Regions from separate parts of the Pantoea sp. CFCC18177 genome, predicted to be linked through region 2. Evidence: predicted binding sites of a transcription regulator. Region 2 holds the regulator's gene; the other holds the start of a gene.
The links. Region 2 encodes LexA, which represses DNA repair genes until DNA is damaged. Its sites were predicted from a motif close to TNCTGTATGTACATACAGNA; they were not measured.
Positions count from the first base shown of each region.

Region 1: ACPUC8_RS23565 (DinI-like family protein) is a predicted target of LexA. The motif match lies at 7,936-7,955, and genes of this name have one in related genera.

Region 1 covers NZ_JBNBPL010000033.1:10,099-21,740, reverse strand. Annotated here, with positions in the region: gene fliG (flagellar motor switch protein FliG) at 1-821, opposite strand, end outside; gene fliF (flagellar basal-body MS-ring/collar protein FliF) at 818-2,539, opposite strand; gene fliE (flagellar hook-basal body complex protein FliE) at 2,899-3,210, shown strand; gene ACPUC8_RS23605 (hypothetical protein) at 3,386-3,568, shown strand; gene ACPUC8_RS23600 (diguanylate phosphodiesterase) at 3,615-4,826, opposite strand; gene ACPUC8_RS23595 (hypothetical protein) at 5,071-5,319, shown strand; gene ACPUC8_RS23590 (helix-turn-helix domain-containing protein) at 5,355-6,023, opposite strand; gene ACPUC8_RS23585 (hypothetical protein) at 6,168-6,557, shown strand; gene ACPUC8_RS23580 (hypothetical protein) at 6,538-6,867, shown strand; gene ACPUC8_RS23575 (hypothetical protein) at 6,950-7,243, shown strand; gene ACPUC8_RS23570 (hypothetical protein) at 7,374-7,640, shown strand; gene ACPUC8_RS23565 (DinI-like family protein) at 7,661-7,900, opposite strand; gene iraP (anti-adapter protein IraP) at 8,071-8,364, shown strand; gene ACPUC8_RS23555 (DUF6388 family protein) at 8,562-8,885, opposite strand; gene yedD (lipoprotein YedD) at 9,034-9,501, shown strand; gene fliT (flagella biosynthesis regulatory protein FliT) at 9,555-9,911, opposite strand; gene fliS (flagellar export chaperone FliS) at 9,911-10,318, opposite strand; gene fliD (flagellar filament capping protein FliD) at 10,328-11,642, opposite strand, start outside.
Region 2 covers NZ_JBNBPL010000017.1:72,599-84,240, forward strand. Annotated here, with positions in the region: gene ACPUC8_RS17240 (UTRA domain-containing protein) at 1-266, shown strand, start outside; gene psiE (phosphate-starvation-inducible protein PsiE) at 390-746, shown strand; gene ubiC (chorismate lyase) at 835-1,353, shown strand; gene ubiA (4-hydroxybenzoate octaprenyltransferase) at 1,378-2,244, shown strand; gene plsB (glycerol-3-phosphate 1-O-acyltransferase PlsB) at 2,280-4,703, opposite strand; gene ACPUC8_RS17265 (diacylglycerol kinase) at 4,831-5,199, shown strand; gene lexA (transcriptional repressor LexA) at 5,305-5,919, shown strand; gene dinF (MATE family efflux transporter DinF) at 6,044-7,369, shown strand; gene ACPUC8_RS17280 (CsbD family protein) at 7,530-7,742, shown strand; gene zur (zinc uptake transcriptional repressor Zur) at 7,811-8,332, opposite strand; gene ACPUC8_RS17290 (conjugal transfer protein TraF) at 8,786-10,036, shown strand; gene ACPUC8_RS17295 (LysR substrate-binding domain-containing protein) at 10,157-11,050, opposite strand; gene ACPUC8_RS17300 (transketolase) at 11,233-11,642, shown strand, end outside.

The DNA of each region.
Region 1 (11,642 bases), on a different contig from region 2:
AGGAATTTCTCGCGCAGTGGTTGCTCTGCACCTTTCAAGGCGATCAGCAACTGCTCGGACTCCACTTCCTGCAGCAAACGCTGGATGCTGCGGTCGTCCACTTCCACCAAGTTTTCGAACAGGAACATCTCGTCGATGATTTTCTGCGCCAGCTCGCCATCGAAGTCGCGTACCGCTTCGATAACCGCTTCTTCCTGCTGAGTTTTCATCAGGTTGATAATCTCTGCCGCCGTTCTCACGCCGCCCATCTTCGCGCGCTTGAGGTTGGTACCGTCCAGCAGACCGTTGAGCACCTCGGTCAGTTCTGCCAGCGCCGCTGGCTGGACACCGCCAAAGGTGGCGATACGCAACATCACATCGTGACGCAGACGCTCGTCGAACAGCGCCAGGATATCTGCCGCCTGACCCCGTTTGAGGTGGACAAGGATGGTGGCGATGATCTGCGGATGCTCGTCGCGAATAAGGTCGGCGGCCGCTTGAGGTTCCATAAAGTTGAGCGTTTCCATGCCGCTGGTGGTCTCGTTTTTCTCGAGAATATCTTCCAGCAGGCTGGAGGCACGCTCTTCGCCCAAGGCTTTAACCAGCACGGAGCGCAGGTACTCATTGGAATTGAGACTGAGCGCGGCAAACTGTTCGGCATCGGCCTCAAACTGGCGCAGCACTTCAGTCAGCTGCTTATGCGAGACCTGCTTCATGTTGGCCATCGCCGCACTGAGATGCTGGACTTCACGCTGGTTGAGGTGTTTGAACACCTCCGCCGCGCGCTCTTCACCAATGGTCATCATCAGGATGGCGCTTTTTTCTGTACCGGTCAGACTCATAGTTCATTACCCATCCATTCACGGATAACCAGCGCCACGACGCGCGGATCGTTCTCAGACATATCGCGGATGCGCTGGCTCATCACCTCGGCGCTCATGCGGTTATTCGACTTACGTTCTTGTTCCAGCTCGTCTTTGCTGAGCTGCACGCTGAAGGCTTCTTCTTCTTCCATGGCTGCAGCACGGGCTGCCAGCGCTTCGGCGGCGGCTTTCTCCTGCTCTTTCTTACGCATCAGCTGTGGACGAACCAGTTTGCGATACAGGATGAAGGCAACCAGCGCCACCAGCAGCCAGCGACCGCCGCTCATCAACATGTCGAAGAAGGCCTGCGTCTGCCAGAACGGCAGGTCACCGCCGGTTGGCTCCGTGGTGTTGAACTGCGAGTTCACCACATTCACGCTGTCGCCACGGTTCTGCGAATAGCCCATCGCTTCACGGGTCAGGTCTTCAATCTGTTTGATCTGTTGGTCGTTCAGCGCAACCGCTTTGCCTTTACCGTCATCGCGGTAGTTGACCACTACCGCGACCGACAGACGCTGCACATCACCCACGTTCACTTTGGTATGGCGGATGGTGCGGTCCAGCTCATAGTTGACCGTATCGTTACGGCTTGAATTGCTTGGGCCGCTGCTCTGTGCGGTGCTGGTGGTGGTGCCGTTGTTCGCCGCGTTGTTCTGACCATTGGCATTCTGGCCGTTGGCATTGTTCTGCTGCTGCGGGTTATTAACCGGTGCCGTATTGGCCGGTGCAGGCTGATTAGACAGCGCACCCGGTACGCCGCCTGGATATGGGCTGCCGTTCTGCTGATTGGTATTGGTCTGACGTGAACGAATCGCCGTGCTGTTCGGATTAGCGTTCGGCTGGTACTTCTCGTCGGTTTGTTCGCTGCGGTCAAAGTTAATCTGCGCTGTTACCTGCGCATGCACATTGCCCTGGCCAACAATAGGATTCAGGATCGCTTCAATACGTTGCTGATAGCGCGCTTCAACTTCAGACGCATATTTCAACTGCGCGTCATTCAGGTCACGGCCTTCGCTGTCTGAACGGGTCAGCAGGCGACCTGCCTGATCCACCACGGTCACGTTGCCTGGCGGTAAGCCCGCGACACTGCTCGAAACCAGGTGCTGAATAGCCTGAATCTGCCCTTCATCTAATGCGCGACCCGGTTGCAGGTTCAGGGTGACGGAGGCAGAAGGGGCTTTCTGCTCGCGCACGAACAGAGTGGGTTTAGGCATGGCCAGATGCACACGGGCGCTCTTCACCGGACCGAGCGTTTCCATGGTGCGCGCCAGTTCACCTTCCAGCGCGCGCTGGTAGTTGATTTGCTCGCTGAACTGGCTGATGCCGAACTTCTCATTGTCCATCAGCTCAAAGCCAACGGAGCCGCCTTTCGGCAGCCCCTGTTGCGCCAGACGCAGACGCAGTTCATGCACCTTATCGGCGGGCACCATCAAGGCACCGCCGTTCTCGGCGAACTGGTAAGGAATGTTCATTTGCGTCAACTGCGTGACAATTGCGCCACCATCTTCATCAGAGAGGTTGTTATAAAGGACGCGATAGTCCGGCGCTTTTGCCCACAGCACCAACGCAAAAACCACTGCGATAGCGGCAGCTGCAGCAACAATTAAGGGAATGCGCGGATTCGCGCGCAGACGGGCGAGAAGGTCACTGAAGCCTTTCTTTGCGGTATCTTGTGTGGCGGCTGCACTCGCATTCATGACCGTTTCCTGCCTGACATAATTGACCGGGTTAGTTGTGATAACAAAACAGACTCCCTGACTTTCCTCTTCACATTTCGCATTGCAACTGCGTTGGCTTCTCGTGCTCACCCCGGTCACTTACTGATGTAAGCTCCCGGGGATGCGCCCGCTTACCGCCTTGTTGCAATGCGAACTGTTTTGAGGAAGACATAAAAATGAACTTCCAATCTTATGCCTGGCATTATTTGATGAATCGGGTCACTTCGATGGCTGGATAAGCCGTGGTTTTTACGTTTATTTAGCGCCTTTGTCCTATTGACACTGTGTTAACTTTTCCAGCGTGAAAATGTGAACCCTTCTTCAATGAGGAACAGGCAATGTCGATTCAGGCAATTGATGGTGTGTTGCAGCAGCTGCAGTTAACGTCGCTGCAGGCCAGCGGCAAGCAGGCCGAGTCAACCAGTCAGGTAGATTTCGGTGCGACCATGAAAGCAGCGCTGGATAAAATCAGCGATACGCAAAATGCGGCACGCACCCAGGCGCAAGATTTCGAAATGGGTAAACCCGGCATTCAGTTAAATGATGTGATGGTCGATCTGCAAAAGTCCTCTATCTCAATGCAGATGGGGATTCAGGTACGTAACAAACTGGTGTCTGCTTATACCGACATCATGAATATGCAGGTGTAGTGGCATAGTTTGAAAGGCATTGCTCGCGGTGTGAATTGTCGTTTGTCTTAATGCTGAAAATAAGCGAAGCGCTAATTAAAACAATCACTTACTGATCATTCCTGTCATCTGTGTGTTAGTATGCCGTCGTTGATAAATGCCTGCTCTTGAGGGCAGCGACAAGAAGCGTACATAGATGAAAGAAGGTTATTACTGGGTTAGAGATAAAGATAACCCGCCAGAGGTGTGGCGTTATATTAGGCAGTTTGGCTGGTATCGTCCCTGTGTTGCAGTGCCGATTACCCTCAGCTCTTTTAAGCTGATGAACTATCAAGTCATCAGCGATCGATTATTACCACCGGGCTTTACACCGCTTTAAATGAAAAACCGCCCAAAGTCAGGCGGTTTTTGTCTGTTGAACAGCGCTATTTAATTTCGGGCCAGGCCACCGCTGGGAATCCGCTCAACAGCGGGTGCGCGAACAGATATCCCTGGAACTGACTGATCCCTGCCGCCTCCAGCCACATCCACTCTTCAGCTTTTTCCACACCCTCGGCAATGACGGCAATCTCCAGAGAAGAACAGCATTTGATAATGGCATGCACGATGGCCTGCTTCGGCCCACTTTTATGCACGTCACTGATGATCTCGCGGTCAATTTTAATCTTGTCGGGCTGGAATTTGGAGAGCAGTGACAGGCCGGCAAACCCTGCGCCGAAATCATCCAATGCCAGGCTGATCCCCGCTGCCTTTAGCTTTCTGACTTCTGCTGTGAATTCATCTGCCCGTGAAATGATTTCGTTCTCGGTCACTTCAACGATCACCTGTTCAGGTACCAGGCCATTCGCCTCAATTTCCGTTAACAAGAACTCGACGGCATTCGGCACTGTCACCAGCGACATTGGCAGTAAATTAATCGCCAGGCTGTGATCGCCAATGTTCAAGGTACTTGCAAGTTGAAATGCACGTTTTTTCGAGTGGATATCCGCGTAGTAAACCGCCTCACCTTCGAAAGCAGAAAAGTATTCCTGGGGTGACCCCCCTTTTGGGGTACGAATCAACGTCTCATAGGACACGATGCGACGTGCAAAGGGATCGATAATCGGCTGGAACGCAAAGCGGAAGTCCTGGGGTGGGTTTGACACGTCATCTTGCACGGTATGCGATGATTCATTAGCGATGAAATCCCACATGGTAGCGGCAGGGAGTTCAAAGTAGTTGTCTTTATCGCGCGCCATCACGAAGGTGCGCAGAAACTGCAGCGCGCGATCATCATAAGTCAGTTGGAAACGTGAGGTACCTTTATCCAATACCGACTGGAGAACCGTATCTTTGTCGTGTTCGCGTAAATCAAACAGTTCCATGCCCACTTTGCCAAAGCGCCGTGCTGGCGCGAAGTCATGCATGAGCTCTACCAAATTATGATGGCGGGCATCCGCACTAATACGATGATAAATGCCCTGTACGGCATCACGCGGGCCTTCCAACAGTTGGAAGAAATGCAAGCCGTCGAACAGTAATATGCCTGTTACATCCGCGCGTTTATTCTTGGTGTTGGCTTTAGCAACCATATCTTTAAGCGTGTTGATCGGCACGTGTTCGTGAAGATGGCTGCGATAGAGGATAGTGGTGAGCATAGCGATTGTCCGGACATATCTTTATTGTGGCCCTACACTAGCAGGCCTTGGATAATTATCTCCATAGCTGATCGGCCGAACGGTAAACTTTTTTTCAAATAACAGGTTAACCGAAGCGGCTGGCAATAGACGTCAAATCGAATTGTTAATTAAGTGTATTCGCGCAGTGATTTCGATAAATAAATTCGATTGAATGGATAAATAAAAAGCGTATCTTTGACCTCGTTAACCAGAGGTGAGCATGATGTTACGCGATTATTTAAAGATTGATGATAGCGATAGTTTAGTTGAACAGAGCGTGTTAAGACTCAACAACCGCGGTCAGGAAGATGTCACCGAATGGTGCATTGTTGGCGCAGACGGCAAGCAGAAGGGCAGTGTCGCGCTGTTTGATAAACTCAGTACCCGCCGCTCTTATTGCGTCAGTTATCGAATTACACAAAAGGATGTGCACGGGAGGGTTGTCGTCGATCATCTGACCGACGTTTTGTAATATTTGCCGTAGTTTTCTCCACCTTGGCCCGCTTATTAGCGGGTTTTTTGCGTGAGATAATCGGCGCGATAACGACGCATTTCCATCAACGTTCCAATCAATTGCATTTTGTTCTCCGATGATGTCAACACAGGAAAATCTTCGTTTAAGGGGCGCAACGAGAAAATTTGTTCGTCATGACGCTGAGATAACAGTCGGAAAACGCGAACCTGCGCCACACCATTGACCTCTGCGAGCACCACATCACCAGGTTGTGGTGTGACGGTGGGGTCAAAAATCAACGTATCACCCTGCCGATAGTCGGGTTGCATGGAACCATCTTCTAACATCACGGCCAGCGACTGTTCGCTGAGTAGGATATCGCTGTAGAGAAAGCGTGTGGCCTGCTGTTGCATCGCCAACCGTTGCTCATGCATCCACTGCGCCGCTTGCGTCAAACTTATCAATGGCAGCGGGGTGAGGTGGTTAATCGCCAGCGGTGCGCTAAACACTTCACCCTCGCCATCCATGATCCATGCCGCAGTGCATTGCAGCCATTCTGCCAACCGCAACAGGTTCTCACCGCGCGGCACGGTCTCCTCTTTTTCCCATTGAGAAACAGCAACATGTGATACGCCCACACCCTTGGCCAACGCCTGTTGCGTCAATTTCAGCGCCTTACGGCGACTGCGAATACGCTCACCAACACATTCTTTTTTCATCATCTTGACAACTCCCGGAAGCTTTACTTAAGTATACTTAAATTCATAAACTAAAGTAAACTTAAATTCAGGCGTTGGCTGCGCACCTGGCAAGGGCAGTCAATGTGCTTCTGGGGCGGACTCCTTGCCAGTGTTGAGAGGTGGGGCATGGAAAGTAGTTTGGTGACCAGTGTCGGTGCGCTGCTTCTCGGCGGCGGCGCGGCAGCTGTGTTCTGGAAACCGTTAATGGCTGGCATTGCAGCCATCGTCACCAGCAATCGCGCCGGCGGCGAGATCATCACCAGCTACAAAGAGCAGGTGATGCTTCTCAAGGAGAGCCACGCGCTGATGCGCCGGGAGAATGATGATCTGCGCATCCGGCACGATAAAAATCTCCGGCGTATCTCTTCGCTGGAAACCGATTTACGGCTGATCAAGAACGCGCTGGGCATTTTACTGGCGACCACGGAATCGGATCACAGTGACAAATTCCGTAGCCAAATCAATCAACTGATTACCACCCTTGAGGAGAGTCGCGATGGTGCAGATAAACAGTGAATTTTCAGTCAGAGGTCATCGGCGTCAGCTGCTGTTGGGCGGATTGTTGCTGGTGCTGTCACTGATGTGTGTGGCAATGACCATCATGTTTGTTTTCGTCAATAACAGTGCCAATCGCCGGGTGGAGGATATTCGCCAGCAGTACCGAACCATCTCTGATCGACGCGAAGCTCGCGTAGCCGAACTGACCAGCCAGTTGGTGGCGCTGCAGAAAAAACTCGATGGTTTGCCAGACCGCACGGCAAACAAAACGGCAGACAAAGTTAAGCAGGTTGTTACCGAAGACGCGCCACCAGAATCAACGCATTAAGGAGGCCATGATGAGTATTACTAAGCGGATCGCAACTCGTCTTCATCAGTTGCGGTCTTTATTCAGCAAGAAGGAGAAAGTTATGAGCGACCAAACTGTTATTGAACCGACCACCGCCACGGATACCAGCACAGTGTCACCGCTGGAGAGTTTTGCTAATGAGATCGCGGCACCGGATGCGAGCAGTGCGCCAGCACCGGAGGTTGCTGCACCTGCGGCAGCCGCCAGTTCAGCCGCTGTCTCTGCCGTCAGCGAGGATGTGAGTGCCAGCGTTAAAGACTTCACGCAGGCATTTAACTTTGTCGAGCAGGGCGTGGAGAAGCTGGGGGCAGCCGCCAAGGATGAGCTGATAGCGTTAGCACGGAAGTATCTGTAACTATACGGGCGGTCATTTGGCCGCCCGATTTAACCTTCCGATTATTCCTAAGGCAGTCTCGATATTTTCTACTAACTTTAATCATTCAGACGTTATTTAAACAGGCTTATTAAGCAAAAAGGAAGACACCATGAGTGATACAGAGACTGTCAAAACCAAAACCGACTACCTGCGTGATGTCACCTCACAGCTTAAAGAGATGCGTCACTACGCACAGACCAACACCGAGACGCTTTCCAGCCACTGGTTAGCCTTCGATGCAGGCGAGTATAAGGATAAAGAGTATGCGGGACGTTTCGACACGCTGCTCAATAAGCAGGGCAAACTGCTGGATGACATTGAGCAGACGATTCAGGATTTAGAGATCACCATCAATCACAGCGAACAAGAAAGTTAATTTCCCTTCGTGCGGGTGGCCTATTCGGCCACCAGCCACATATCCGCTTCATCGAACATCTCTTCGACAATACGTGCGATAGTTGCTTTTTCGTTCTTACTCAAATCGGTATCAATCCCATTACGCTCCATCGGCTTGACGCGCACCTCAACCTCAGGAAATACACGTTGCACGCGCTTCTCCAGCTCCTGCAAAATCATCTCGCGTGCGCCTGGCAAACCGGCAACGTTGCGCTTGTCGTAAATCAGCTCCACAAACATCAGGGCATTCCATTCTTCAAAAGGGTGCGTCATATTACTGTAAATAAAAACAGTAGCAAGTCATCGACGCTAGTCGGCTGGAAATTTTTTCTTTCTGGCAAGCGGCGCACAGGATTTGCGCTGATACTCAACAGCGTTACACAGGGAAATGGACTCATTGGGAGGTAGACATGCGGCAACTGGTGATCGATATCTTGCTGAAAATGGCAAAAATGGATACGGAAGCAAAAGAGCTGGTGGCGCAGGTTGAAGCGCAATCATTACTGATCGCGGCCTTGCTGATTCATGCGAAGCAGGATAATAGCTTAACCATTAGCGATACCGTTCAGGATGCGATTGTGACGGCTTCCCGCAGCGGGCATGAGTTTTTGCAGTCGGATGTGGATCTGCTGCTCACCCATATTAATCGTCTGTTGGCGGTGGCGAGCTATGTTGAGGTGAAGGGTATTGAGCGCGAAGAGTAGGGGAAAAAATACTACCTCTGGAGGGGAAATCCAGCAACTCCTCCAGAGGCGGTGCAACAGCACCTTCGTTCAAGGACAATCTACGACCTAAGCCGTCAGAGATAAGTTATACAACTTCGATGGTGTTGTACAACTTTTTCCTTGGTCATTTGTGTGGTTGGAGGTGTATCTGAGACGCCTTTTTAGTACCGCTCCGCTTAGAGTTCGTTCTTAATACAGAACTCTTCCCACGTCATCCCCAGCGCTTCCGCATGAGATTTTAAATAGGTTTCAATGGCTTCCGCAGCAACCGCTTTATCGGGTTCGGCCAGTTGAATAGAAAACAGCATGCCATCCAGTTTCTTTTGGCGCAGGAACGCCGCGTAAATACGCTCGGCATGCCATTCACGCAGTTGACGCAAAGACAGGTTAGCCGCACGCGCATCACTTTCGGTTAACTCATCCAGCGCGGCCTGGAAATCGGCATGCGCAGCAAAAAACATGGTGCGGGCTTGTGCGTAATACTCTTCTGGGGTTTTCATTCGGAATTCCTGCTGATCATCTTGCGCGCTAGTGTAACGCGCGCCGGGAACATTGTCAGGAACCACCGGGTTTTAATGAAGATTCCTTGCGTAACTTACGCGAAAAATTATAACGTACCGGGCATTGAAGCGAGCGTAGGAATCGATAATGAAAAAGTGGATGGTACTGGCCGCATTGGCATTGAGCGGATGTGCGCAAATCACCAGCTATGAAGGGGCAGTAAAAACCCCGGCACCGCAGGAATTACAAGGTAACTGGCAGACCGTGGGGCCACAAAGCAAGCTGATCAGTGATCAAGCTATCGGCAGCCTGATTATCGGTGCGCAGGGCGATACGCTGGATTGCCGCCAGTGGCAGCGCGTGATTGCCAAGCCGGGCAAATTAACCCGCCTGGGCGATGATTGGGTCAACGTGACACGTCAGGTGCGCGTGATGCCGATTACCCTGCAGAACGGTGAGCTGCGTTATGACGGCTTGCGGATGCGTAAGGTCGATCGTCCAACCGTAGAGTGCCAGCAGGCCTTAGAAGAGGTGGCGAAACGCCCAAATGACGCGGTGATTCAGAATATTCAGCCGCAAATTATGGAGCCGGTGTCGGTGCCTGCACAGAAGTAATAAAAAAAGGGTGAGCACGAGGCTCACCCTTTCTCATTCACACTTCATGACGATCACGAACTCTGCGGCAAATACACATTACCTTGCTTGCCGTAGGCGCTCATCACCGATTTCTGCTTAGATGACTGGCCCACCAGCAGCGTCAGCTCGTCCATACGCAATTTCAACAGACGTTTGACTTCACTCTCATTGTCGAGGATATGACGCAGTACCGGGCGCAGCTGATCCTGCAGCTGGCTGGACGGCGACGCGGCTTCCGTCGAGCGGGCCAATGTTTGCACCGCACTGACATAATCCATCTCCTTTGTAATCAGGTCATCCCATTCGCCGTCTGCGGCCAGGCGCAGCATTCCATGGCTGAGATCGAGTAGCTGTTGGTAAACGGTAATCAGTTGCGGTGCGTTATTCATTAAACGGCGTCCTGAAGGTGTTGAGGTTGTGCGACTTCTTTCCAGGCATCAGCGATATTGCGTAAAAGACCTTCGACTTCTTCGATGGCTTCTACGTCATTTCGCAGGTTGGCCTGCAGCAGACGGCGGACCATATAGGCGTAAAGCCCCACCAGATTATCGGTGAGCTCATCGCCGCTACCTTCCACCAGACCTTGCTTAAGTCCGTTTTCGATGATGTTGATCGCTTTCGACAGCGATGAACCTTTGCCTTCAATATTGCCATCCTGCAAGAACAGGCGGGCACGTACCAGCGCGCTGAGCGCGCCGTCAAACAGCATGGAGACCAGCTGCTGCTGGTTAGCGCTCATCACTGCGCTCTCCACACCAATTTTTGCATAGGCTTTAGTGCCATTTGCGCTGTACATGATCACTCCTTATGAAGAAGAGCTGCTGGAGCTAGAGCTGCTGGATGACTCGAACTGCTGTGTCAGATAGCTACTGGTCTGGTTGAGCGAGCTCATCAGGACATCAAGCTGAGTAAATTGGGTTTTATAACGCGCCACCATGTTGTCGATACGGGTGCTCATGTCGTTATATTGAGTCGTCAGCTGGTTCAGCGTTTTGCTCACGCCATCAGTGGCGGCCTGCACGATACCGGTACTGGAAAGCCAGCCAGTCAGGTTCGTTGCGATGGTGGTGGAGATCCCGGTGGTCTTGCCATCACCGACGATCATCTCTTTTACGCCGTCTGGATCGCTGGTCAGCGCCGTTTCCAGTTTGTCAGAATCGGTTTCCAATTCACCCGTTGTCGGATCGGTAGTGATACCAATCTGTGCCAGAGTTTTATAAGTAGAAGAGCTCTGCGCATTGGTCAGCATGCTCTTCAACTGGGTCTGAATGGTACGCAGGGTGCTGTCACCCAACAGCGCGCCGTTACTGGAATCTTGTGAGTCAGCACCAACGTCAACGGCGGTGTATTTGGTCAACGTATTGAACTGGTCCAGCAAGGTGTTATAAGCATCCACCCAACTGGTAATTGCATTTTCAGCTTTCGTCGTGTCTTTGGTAATGGTCAGCGTCTGATTGCCACTAGTGGTGTCATTCAGGTTGAGCGTAATTCCTTCAAGCGCATCACTGATGGTATTGCTGCTGTTCTCAATCGCAACGTTGTTAACGGTTAACTTGGCATTCTGCGCTGTGACACTCTCGGTCATCGCGTTGCTGCTGGCAGTGGAGTCATAACCCACAATGCCCTGCAAGGTGTCATCACCGGTCACGCTTATCGAGCTGACGGCATTATCACTGCCGGTTTCGCTTGAGGTCAGCGATAAACGGTAGCTGCCATCGCCGACTTTAATAATGGTGGCAGAGACGCCGGCATCAGCACTGTTGATGGCATCACGCATACCCGTCAGCGAGGTTTGATCGCTGGTCAGAGAGATATCTTTGCTGGTGCCGTCTTTCAACGCAATGGTCAGTGTACGGCTGCTGGCGGAGCTGTCACCTAATGCAGTGGTGTTACTGGTCTGTACTGCTGAAGTCAGGGTTTGAGCCTGAGCCAGCTGCGACACGCTGATGGTGTATTTACCGGCAACCACGGAACCCGATGTGGTGGCGCTAAAGGCACTGGAACTGCTGCTGGCAGACGTCGCGGTGAACAGATCGGCATTATTGAGCGTGGTGTTAGCGGTCTGGAAGGTGGTCAGGGCACTTTTCAGCGTCCCGTAAGCACTCAGTTTGGCAGTATAG
Region 2 (11,642 bases):
CATTTTTCCCCGGTCTATTAGATGAAGACCTCACGCGTTCCATCACAGACCTTTACGATCAGCGTTACGGCATTCGTTACGGTGGCGCGCGTTTCACCATTCTTCCCGGACCGCTACCCGCAAGAGCCGCACCCGCGCTGAATGTGGCCAGCGGGACGCCAGGTTTGCTGATCACCCGCATCAACCGCGATCGGCAGCGCAGGGTGATCGATTGCGATTGTGAGTACTGGCGCTACGACGCGCTCTGTGTGGATGTTGATGTGTAGCATATTGTGATTTCGATCACACTACAGCATGATAGCGCCAGAGAGTTCTCGTACGATAAGGCGCAAAAAATGACAACAAAATCAGCACCGGGGCAGCTTATTGCTTCGGTATAGCAGTGGGTTCTGAATATTGGCCTGGTGATTCTGGCCATCATCCTCGTGGTGTTTTTGGGGAAAGAGACGATTCATTTAGCCACGGTACTGTTCAGCACCGGTGAGCAGGCCTCTTCTTACCTGCTGATTGAAGGGATCGTCATCTACTTTCTCTATTTCGAATTTATCGCGCTGATCGTGAAGTATTTCCAGTCGGGCTATCACTTCCCGCTGCGTTATTTTATTTATATCGGTATCACCGCGATTATCCGCCTGATCATCGTTGACCATAAAAATCCGTTCGATACGCTCTATTATTCGGCGGCGATCTTGATTCTGGTCATCACGTTGTGGCTGGCGAACAGCAATCGCTTAAAGCGCGAATAACATCTTCTTCCTGACGTGGCACAACCAACAGTGCCACGTCGGTTTCTCTGCGCTAAACTAGGGCAACTTTTTTTCCGGAGATGTCCTGATGTCGCATCAAGCGCTGCGCCAGTTACGCGCACTGCACTGGCTGCCAGCCTCTTCCCCCTTACTCTCGCCCCCATTACTTGACTGGTTGCTGGAAGAAGACTCGATGACGCGTCGTTTCGAGCAACATTGCCAGAAAGTCACGGTTGAACTGATCCGCGAAAGCTTTATCCGTGCCGACGAAATGGCGCAAGAAGCGGAGTTCCTGCCTGCTGACGAACGATTTTGGCTGCGTGAGATCGTGCTCTGCGGTGATGGTGAGCCTTGGTTAATTGGCCGTACGGTGGTGCCTGAAAGCACGCTGAATGGCCCCGAGCTGATGCTGCAAAATCTCGGCACCCGTCCGCTGGGTCGCTATTTGTTTGCTTCCTCAACCCTTAGCCGTGATTTTATCGATCCCGGTCAGGTCGAGGATTTATGGGGACGCCGTTCTCGCCTGCGTTTGTCGGGCAAGCCGCTGATGTTAACTGAACTGTTTTTACCGGCGTCGCCGCTGTATCGCGCGCTGGAGCAAGGATAAAGACCTGTGGAAAAAACCTTAACCATGACCAAATGGCAGGCCTATCGCCGCCTGATGCGCATTGATAAGCCGATTGGCACCCTGCTGCTGATGTGGCCAACGATGTGGGCACTGTGGCTGTCAGGCATGGCCGTGCCGCCGTTGTCCGTGCTGGTGGTGTTTGTGCTGGGTGTGTTTGTCATGCGTGCCGCGGGATGTGTCATCAATGACTACGCGGATCGCAAAGTTGACGGCCACGTTAAGCGCACGGCTTCGAGGCCGCTGGCGAGTGGCGCGGTGACGGAGAAAGAGGCCAAGATACTGTTCGTGGTGCTCGGTCTGTTGGCGTTTGCGCTGGTACTGACCATGAATCGCATGACGATTCTGCTGTCATTTGGCGGCCTGGCGCTGGCGTGGGTTTACCCGTTTATGAAGCGCTTTACCCATTTGCCGCAGGTGGTTTTGGGCGCAGCCTTTGGCTGGGCAATTCCGATGGGATGGGCGGCAGTTAGTGAGTCCTTACCACTTGTTTGTTGGCTGGTGTTCTTTGCGAACATCTGCTGGACAGTGGCCTATGACACCCAATACGCGATGGTCGATCGTGATGATGACCTGAAGATTGGCGTGAAATCTACGGCGATTCTGTTTGGGCGTTACGACAAGCTGATCATTGGCTTGTTGCAGCTGGCGACGCTGGGCCTGATGGCGCTGGTGGGTTGGATGCTGAGTCTGAATGGCGCGTTTTACTGGTCATTGTTGCTGGCGGGTGCTTTATTTGTGCATCAGCAAAAGCTGATTGCCCAGCGCGAGCGCGATCCCTGCTTCCAGGCGTTCCTGAATAACAACTATGTGGGTTTGGTGATGTTTATCGGGGTGTTGCTGAATACCCAGCCGTTTATTGATCTGTTTTGATGTAGAGGCGCACCCAGGTGCGCCTCTAACAGGCATTACTCGTGAGTAACCGCGCTTTCAATGGTCAGACGCACATCGCTGGTAACCAGCTCTGCCAGCATCTGCCACATGATATGAGTACGCTCTGCATCGGCATCACCCGAATCACTGATGTACCCTTCGTCACGCAGTGACAGCACTAAGGTCGTGAAGACAGCTTTATCGAAGAACTCCGGTGCGTTAATGCCGTGCAACACCGATAGACGTTGAGCCAAAGTACGGCTCTCTTTCTCCAGCGTACCGCGGTTAATCGTTGGCTTGGCACTCAGAATGGCAAAGGTAATAGCAAAACGTTGTAAGGTTTCGCGGATACCGGCTGCCAGCAACTGCAGTGAACGATGACGCGCAGGGTTCATGCGCAGCTGACCTTCCTGCAAAGTAATCAGCCCTTGTCGCGCCATCTCAGCACTGAGTGCGTTCAACAACGCAGGCAGCTCGGCGTTATCCCAGCGCAGGAACAGTTCACTCTTCAGCATCGGATAGACCAGGCTAACCTGACGCAGCAGTTCCGCTTCATCGACTTCACGATGCTGCTGCACGATGGCGGCAATCAGCGACGGCATCACCAGCATGTGGTGGATGTTGTTGCGATAGTAGGTCATCAACACCGCTTGTTCGCGCGGCAGGATAATGATGTCGCCGATGCTGTCCTTTTCGGTCTCAAACTTGTTCATGCCCATGGCATGGTCAAGCAGCGCTTCGGCGCTCATATCCGGAACCGTTGCTTCTGGCGAATACGGCACATTACGCAGCAGCTGGGTATAGCACTCGAGCTGTTCAATCAACTGTTCGCGGGTGAGCGAGCGCTGACGCGATGCCAGCAGTGCCGTAACACACAGGTTCATGGCATTAGCGGCGCCGGCTTCATTGATGCGCACCATTAAACGCGCCGCGATATCATTCACGGTGGGTGTCATCCAGGCTGGACGCAGTGGCTCAATCGGATCGATTGCATCACGCCATTCCGGCACGTTTTTGTTCAGGTAGTTCATCAGCGGCAAAGGTTCGCCGAAGTTGACATAGCCCTGACCAAGATTGCGCAATTTACGCAAGCCGCGCACCATCTGCAGGAAGCTCTCTTTTTCCTTAGCCGCACCGCGCAGCTCTTTCGCGTAAGTGCCCACCTCCATCACGTGTTCATAACCGATGTAGATCGGCACAAACGTGATAGGGCGGCTACCACCGCGCAGCATGGCCTGCAAGGTCATCGACAGCGTGCCGGTTTTAGGATCGAGTAAGCGACCGGTGCGTGAACGCCCACCTTCCACGAAATACTCAACCGAATATCCGCGGCTGAACAGTTCGCCCAGATATTCGCGGAACACCGTGGAGTAGAGCTTGTTGCCTTTGAAGGTACGGCGAATGAAGAAAGCGCCAAGACGACGGAAAATCGGACCCGCAGGCCAGAAATTCAGGTTAATACCGGCTGCAATGTGCGGGGGCACCAGGCCCTGGTGATACAGCACATAAGAGAGCAGCAAGTAGTCCATGTGGCTGCGGTGGCAGGGCACATAGACAATCTCATGGCCGTCTTGCGCCAGCTGACGCACACGTTCGCCACCATTGACATTGATGCCCTGATAGAGACGACTCCACAGCCAGCCCATCACACGGTCAGTGACGCGAATGGCTTCATAGGAGAAGTCCGCAGCCACTTCTTCCATCATCTCGATGGCGTTCTGTTGAGCTTTCTCATGGGAAATCTTTTTGCTGCGCGCTTCGTCTTCCACTGCTTTCTCAATCGCTTTGGATTGCAGCAGTTTGTTGAACAGATCCTGACGTGCGGGCAAGCGCGGGCCCACCGCCGCCAGGCGTTGACGCGCAAAGTGAATGCGGGCCACGCGCGCCAGTTTCTGTGCAATAGACTTATCGGTACCGTGTTCCGTCGCCATCTGGCGCAGGGAAACGGTCGGCGAGAAGCGCACAAAACTGTCACGGCCGTGCCACAGAATGGCGAAGAACTTCTCTATACCATTCATCATGCGCAGATGTGGCGTGGCTTCACCCTGGATTTCGCGTCCTGGTGCGCGACCAAACATCACCGAAACCGGCAACATTTGAACGTCGAGATCAGGGTTACTGCGGTGCAAATCGAGGTAATCGTGAAACAGCTTCACGGATTCTGGATTGGCCACGAAATAGGGGATAACGCGCGGACCATCGTGAATAAACACGTGGCGCGGCAGTAGAGTACCATCGATCTCTAAGGGGGCCAGGGGATCCGGCAGATCATGTTTCAGACATTGCGCCCGCAGTGTCAGTAAGTCTGCCTTTGAATCATAAGGCAAAACGTACATCACCGGACGTGTCGGATCGATCCCATGTTCGGAGACAGGATCGGTCGGAATGACCTTACCTTTTACCAAAATAGAGAGTGGTAAATTCAATAATTTGTAATAAAGTTTACGCCAACCTGACATAGACAACTTAAAGCCTCTTGTTAGCAAAGCGCGGCAAGCATACCAGAAAGTGCAGCGAAGATCTGTGGTGACACCACCTCAGGCTGCCGAGAAATTGACGTCAAAATCAATCAAGGGTTCCACCAGCATGGCAAATAATGTCACCGGTTTTCAAAGAATAGTGAATGCAGCCGGTTATTCCTGGCAGGGGTTACGCGCTGCCTGGCAGAATGAAGCGGCATTTCGTCAGGAAGCGATCGCCGCAGTGATCGCCGTTATCGTGGCCTGCTGGCTGGATATCGATGTCATTTCTCGTGTGCTGATGATTGGCTCAGTGGTGCTGGTGATCATTATTGAAATAATTAACAGCGCCATCGAAGCGGTGGTGGATCGCATCGGCGAAGAGCGGCATCCGCTGGCAGGACGCGCAAAAGATATGGGTTCAGCGGCGGTATTACTGGCTATCTTGCTGGCCCTGTTTGTCTGGATCACACTGCTCTGGTCCCATTTGCGATAGCCATTCCAGATTCACCGCGCTGCGCTAATTCGCCGCTGTTTTGGTTTTCATTTCGCCAATACCTGTATATACTCACAGCGACTGTATAAACAACCAGGGGGCGGGATGAAAGCGTTAACAGCAAGGCAGCAACAGGTCTATGATCTGATTCGCGACCATATTAACCAGACGGGCATGCCGCCAACGCGTGCGGAAATTGCTTCGCAACTGGGATTTCGCTCGCCCAATGCTGCTGAAGAGCATCTGAAAGCGCTGGCGCGTAAAGGTGTTATCGAAATTGTTTCGGGTGCTTCACGCGGTATTCGTCTGCTGATGGAAGAAGAAGTCAGCGAAGGTTTACCGCTGATTGGCCGCGTAGCCGCCGGTGAGCCGCTGCTCGCGCAGGAACACATCGAAGCGCACTATCAGGTTGATGCCAATCTGTTCAAACCTAACGCTGATTTCCTGTTACGCGTAAGCGGAATGTCGATGAAAGATATCGGGATTATGGATGGCGATCTGCTCGCGGTGCATAAGACTCAGGAAGTGCGTAATGGCCAGGTCGTGGTGGCGCGTATTGATGATGAAGTCACCGTAAAACGCTGGAAAAAGCAGGGCGCTATTGTACATCTGCTGCCCGAAAATACCGATTTCCAGCCGATCGTGGTCGATACGCGTGAACAGTCTCTGACCGTTGAAGGTCTGGCTGTGGGCATCGTGCGTAACGGAGAATGGCTCTAATCTCTTTTTGAACTCCCCCGCTGCGGTAGCGCTTATCGCAGTATGAAGTACTGATTCTTTGCGTCGGACTTTTGTGGTTCAGCGTGAGGAATCAGGCTGATCTTCGCAACAACGGAACGGGCGGATGCGGCTGTTTTCCTCTTCAGATAAAGCACTCTGGCGGCTGGCGCTGCCGATGATTCTCTCCAATATTACTGTCCCGCTGCTCGGCGTGGTTGATACGGCGGTGATTGGTCATCTCGATAGTCCTATTTATCTGGGCGGCGTGGCTGTCGGTACTACAGCGACCAGCTTCATCTTTATGCTGCTGCTATTCCTGCGCATGAGCACCACCGGGCTGACGGCCCAGGCCTTTGGTGCCAATGATAAAACCGCACTGGCGCGCGCGTTGATACAACCCTTATTGATTGCTTTGGTTGCAGGCTTGTCGTTTGCGCTGCTGCGAACGCCTGCGAGCACTCTCGCGGCAACGTTGATGGGCGGTAGCCCAGAAGTGCAGCAGCAGGCGCAAATATTTATCGAAATTCGCTGGCTGAGCGCGCCGGCCACACTGGCCAATCTGGTGATTCTTGGCTGGCTGCTAGGCGTGCAGTATGCCAGGGCGCCCATGGTGCTGCTGATCGTTGGGAACCTGGCCAATATTCTGCTCGATTTACTCTTCGTACTGAAACTGCACTGGGGCGTGGCGGGGGCTGCGGCGGCAACCGCATTGGCAGAATATGTGACGCTGGGAGTCGGTTTATGGATGGTAGCGCGCGTGCTCAGGCTGCGCGGTATCCATTTTACGCTGCTCAAGCAAAGCTGGCGCGGTGATGCTGCGCGCCTGTTCCGGCTCAATCGCGACATTATGCTGCGTTCGCTGATGGTGCAGATTTGCTTTGCCTCTCTCACTCTGTTGGGCGCGCGCATCGGGCCAGACGTGGTGGCAGTCAACGCGGTATTGCTGATGTTCCTCACCTTTACCGCCTACGCGCTGGATGGCTTTGCCTATGCGGTCGAAGCATGCTCAGGGGAGGCTGTCGGGGCAAAAGATCGCAGCCGATTATTACTTATCTGGCATGCAGCCTGCCGTCAGGCGGGGATTGTCGCGTTAATGTTTGCCCTGATATACGCCTTTACCGGTCCATATATCGTGGCGCTGCTCACTTCGCTGGAGACACTGCGTGAAATAGCCGATCGCTATTTAGTCTGGCAGGTGATTCTGCCATTGGTCGGCGTATGGTGCTATCTGCTGGATGGCATGTTTATTGGTGCCACGCGCGGACGCGAAATGCGCAACAGCATGGTGATGGCAGCGGTGGGTTATGGCGTTGCTCTGCTATCACTCCCCTGGTTGGGAAACCATGGCTTATGGCTGGCGGTAACGGTGTTTCTTACGTTGCGAGGCGTAACGCTGTGGTGGGTGTGGCGTCGTCACTGGCAGCGTGACACCTGGTTCAGTGCGGGATAAGCGAAGCGTAACCTACAGATTATTCTGTATTTTTTTGCGCAATCCACGCTGGGTACTATAATTATCTCAAACGGCGCAAATGAGTAGCGCGTTGTGTAGATGTTTCCTTGCTTTTATAGGGGATCATCTTATCTCACTCAGGATGACGTGGAGGATTATGATGAACAAAGACGAAGCGAGCGGTAACTGGAAGCAATTCAAAGGGAAGATGAAAGAGAAATGGGGCAAGCTGACGGATGACGATATGACCGTCATTGAAGGTAAACGCGATCAGCTTGTCGGCAAAATTCAGGAACGTTATGGCTATGCGAAAGAGCAAGCCGAAGCGGAAGTCAAAGACTGGGAAAGTCACAATAATGACTACCGTTGGTAAGCAGCCGCTTTAAGGATGATGCTCCTACCCCGCCGATCACCCGTCGGCACGGCACAAGGAAGTGCCAACTACCCTTTTCTTACCTTCTTTTTACTCTCAATTTCATGGTCATGATCGCAGCTGTCATGGTGCTTACACGCGGCGACTTCTGCACAATTTTCACACAACCCATGCGCTTCAATGACGGTATGACGCAGTGAAAAACCTGCCTGATCGGCCAAACCCGCGATGATTTTTTCCACCCCATGAGCATGTTTCTCACTGACAGCCGCACAGCCGTCACACACCAGCATGACTGAGGTATGGGCTGGTTCGTCAAAATGATGGCACACCACGTAGCTGTTGTTAGATTCAACGCGGTGAATAAACCCTTGTTCTAACAGGAAATCCAGTGCACGGTAAATCGTTGGCGGTTTAGCCTGCGGTTCACTGATGCGCAGTTGATCCAACAGGTCATAGGCACTGATCGAACCATTTTGCTCGGCCATCAGACGCAGCACTTCAGCGCGTTGAGTGGTCAGGCGCACGCCGCGATCAAGGCAAAGTGATTCTGCTTGAGTCAGCAGTTGTGCGGGCGTGAGGTTTGACATAAACATTCTCCAGGTTGCAGGCGATGTTATTTTATCACACAAACTTTTACCCTGCTGTGATTGCTTTTTGTTCTTATGTTGTCTAAGAAAACCCACGATAATCAATGAATTAACTTTCCCATTCTGCAACTCTTATCCATTCCAGCAATTTCATACTCTCTATTAGATCAGCCAGATAGCATAAAAACCGTCCTGATTTTGCTTTGCAACTCACCGGGTTAGCGTCTAAGGTTCAAAAGGTCTTAAGTAATTTCTGGTATCAATTTACGTATTGTTCATTTTTCTGCATAACAAAACAGCAGAATGGTGTCTGCGCAGCCAATTCTGTGAATAGCAGTGCTATTTCCTTTTAGTTCACAGCAATGATGCGTTAGCCAGGGTTCAGAATAGCGGCTAACTAAACTGTTTCGTTTCTGAGTGATTCAGCGACATTTCAAAGGTGATGGCAGGCTCATGGTGAAGACAATATTCAGGCACAAAAAAGTTGCTTATCTTGTTGGTTTGAATGCGGTATTTCTTTCTTCTTCAGCTCTGGCAGCGGGTACATGGTATGACGCACGCAACGATGCAATGGGGGGGACGGGCGTCGCCTCATCCACCTGGAGTTCGGCGGTGCTGGCCAACCCGGCATTGATGACCAAAGCCAAACCTGAAGATAACGTCAGCATTATTTTCCCTTCGGCGGGTGTTCAGGTTACGGACGCCGATAAATTAATTAACAAAGTCGATGACATCAGCGACAGCGTCGATCGCTACAAAGACGTGATTGATAATCTGACGTTTGCCGATTATCTGCGAGGCTATCCAGAACTCAAGGCTGCCGCCGGGGATATGGCTAATCAGCTGGAAGGTTTAAAGGGTGATAAAGCCCATGGCACTGCGGGTGTAGCCTTTGCGGTTACCGTGCCAAATGAAACGCTGCCCTTTGCATTTATCACCAAAGCCTACGGTACAGCACATGTGCAGGCCAATGTTGCCCAGAGTGATATCACTTATCTGCGCGGTGTCGCAGACGGCACGGTGATTCCTTTGCCAGGCGACCAGGATAAATTAACGTCCAGCGGTAACGGTTTGGCAGCATTAGTCACCGACTACGGCGTTGCACTGGCCCATGAGTTCAACGTTGCCGGTCATCCGGTTTCAGTAGGCGTTACCCCGAAATTGCAGAAAACCTGGTTGTACAACTACACCGCCAGTATTTATAACTTCGATAAAAGTAACATCAACAACAGTCAGTACCGCAGCTCTGACACTGGCTTCAACATTGATGCCGGTGTCGCAACCGATTTTGGCGACCACTGGACAGTGGGTGTCACCGGTCAGAACCTGATTTCACGTGATATTGATACGAAAACGGTGGAAGGCTATCGCGATACCTACCAAATCCGTCCGTTGGTCACGTCGGGCGTGGCATGGAATTACGGTGCGTTCACGCTGGCTGGTGATGTTGATCTGACTGAAACCAAACGCTTTAAGTCTGAAGAGAGCAGCCAGTATGCGGGCGTGGGTGCTGAATATCGCGTGCTGGAGTGGTTGGCCTTACGTGCGGGTTATCGTGCGGATATGAAATCTAACGACACTAACGTCTTTACCGCTGGTCTGGGTGTGTCACCGTTTAACAACACGGTTCATCTGGATCTCGCCGGTTCGGTGGGTGATGACAATACCTGGGGCGGTATGTTGCAGCTCGGATTTAACTTCTAATCCACTTAATTCACATCTGGGTAACATCTTCACTATTCAGACGTGAACAATCTCACAAAAATCAGGTCCCAATGTGCGGCCTGTTTTTTTTCATCGCCGGGAATATGTGATCGTAATCAATCAGCGCAGTTGGGCCAGATTGAGCTGGGAAAGTAGCCAGTCTTTAAAACTGTCGAGAGCATAATGGCGATGTTGATGACGAGGGAACACCAGATAGTGGCCGATATAGTGGATTTCCTGAGTCGTCTCAATCAGGGGACACACCAAACGACCACTTGCCAGCTCTCGTTCTGCCAGTAACTTCGATTCCAGCACCACGCCAAGCCCATCCACAGCAGCCGCAATCGCCATAAAACTGCGGTCAAAGCGCAGACCGTAGTGACGTGGAGGGATCAGGTTATTGGCTTCAAACCATCCTTTCCACTGGTAAAGCTGCACATCGCATTGGATCAAGGGCTGATGATAAAGATCTTCTGGCTTTTGAATCTGCGCGGCAATGGCGGGTGAACAGAGCGGTGTCAGCTCTTCTACCGCCAGCGGGATCTTCTCGTAAGGTGAGGGCCGCGGCTCACCATAAACAATATCCAAATCAAAATCATCTTGCTCAAACCGGGCATATTCTGTGCTGGCTGATAAGCGCAAATCAATATGCGGATGGGCCTGAATAAAGCGACCCAAGCGTGGCAGCAGCCATTGATGGGCAAAGCTGGGTGCCGTATGCAGTCGTAAAGGACGCGATTCATCAGCGGTGACCAACGCAAGTCCACGTTGCATCTCATCAAAGCCTCGCTGGATGTGTTCCAGCAACACGCCGCCCTCTTTTGTCAGGATGATTTCACGCGTACTGCGTTGAAACAGGCGTGTTTCCAGCGTTTCTTCGAGCTTGCGTATCGCATGGCTGATCGCGCTGGGGGATAAATCCAACTCCTTTGCCGCAGCGGTAAAAGCGCCGGTTCGACCAGCCGCCTCAAAGGCGCGTAACAACGAAAGAGGCGCTTTTCTCAGTAATGTCATTGGTGAATCCTATTCAACAGTTGATGCATTTTTTGCTTTTGTCCCGGCTTTATCAGGCTGGTTAATCTGCTGCTAAACGGCAAGTAGGTGAAAATGACACGTGAATAGGCCGCACCTTTCACCATGACAGATTGCTCCATTGCTTGCCAACTTTGTTGCTCTCACCTCATTCAGGAACAGATATGACGACTCTTGCAGAACCTGAAGTCACCGCCACAGAGCGCCTGGCACAGCATGCGTACCGTATCCGTCGCTATGCGTTGCAAATGGGCGAAGTACAGGGCCAGGGCTATATCGGCCAGGCGTTGGGACTGGCCGATATGTTGGCCGTCGCCTGGTGTCATGCGATGAATTACCGTGCCGACGAACCGGAGTGGGAAGGACGCGATCGCTTTTTGCTGTCACATGGTCACTATGCCATTGCGGTTTATGCCGCGTTGATTGAAGCGGGTGTCATCCCTGAAGAGGAACTGGAAACCTATGGTGCGGACGACAGTCGTCTGCCGATGTCGGGGATGGCGACCTACACACCCGGCATGGAAATTTCCGGAGGTTCACTCGGACAAGGGCTGACTATCGGCGTTGGCATGGC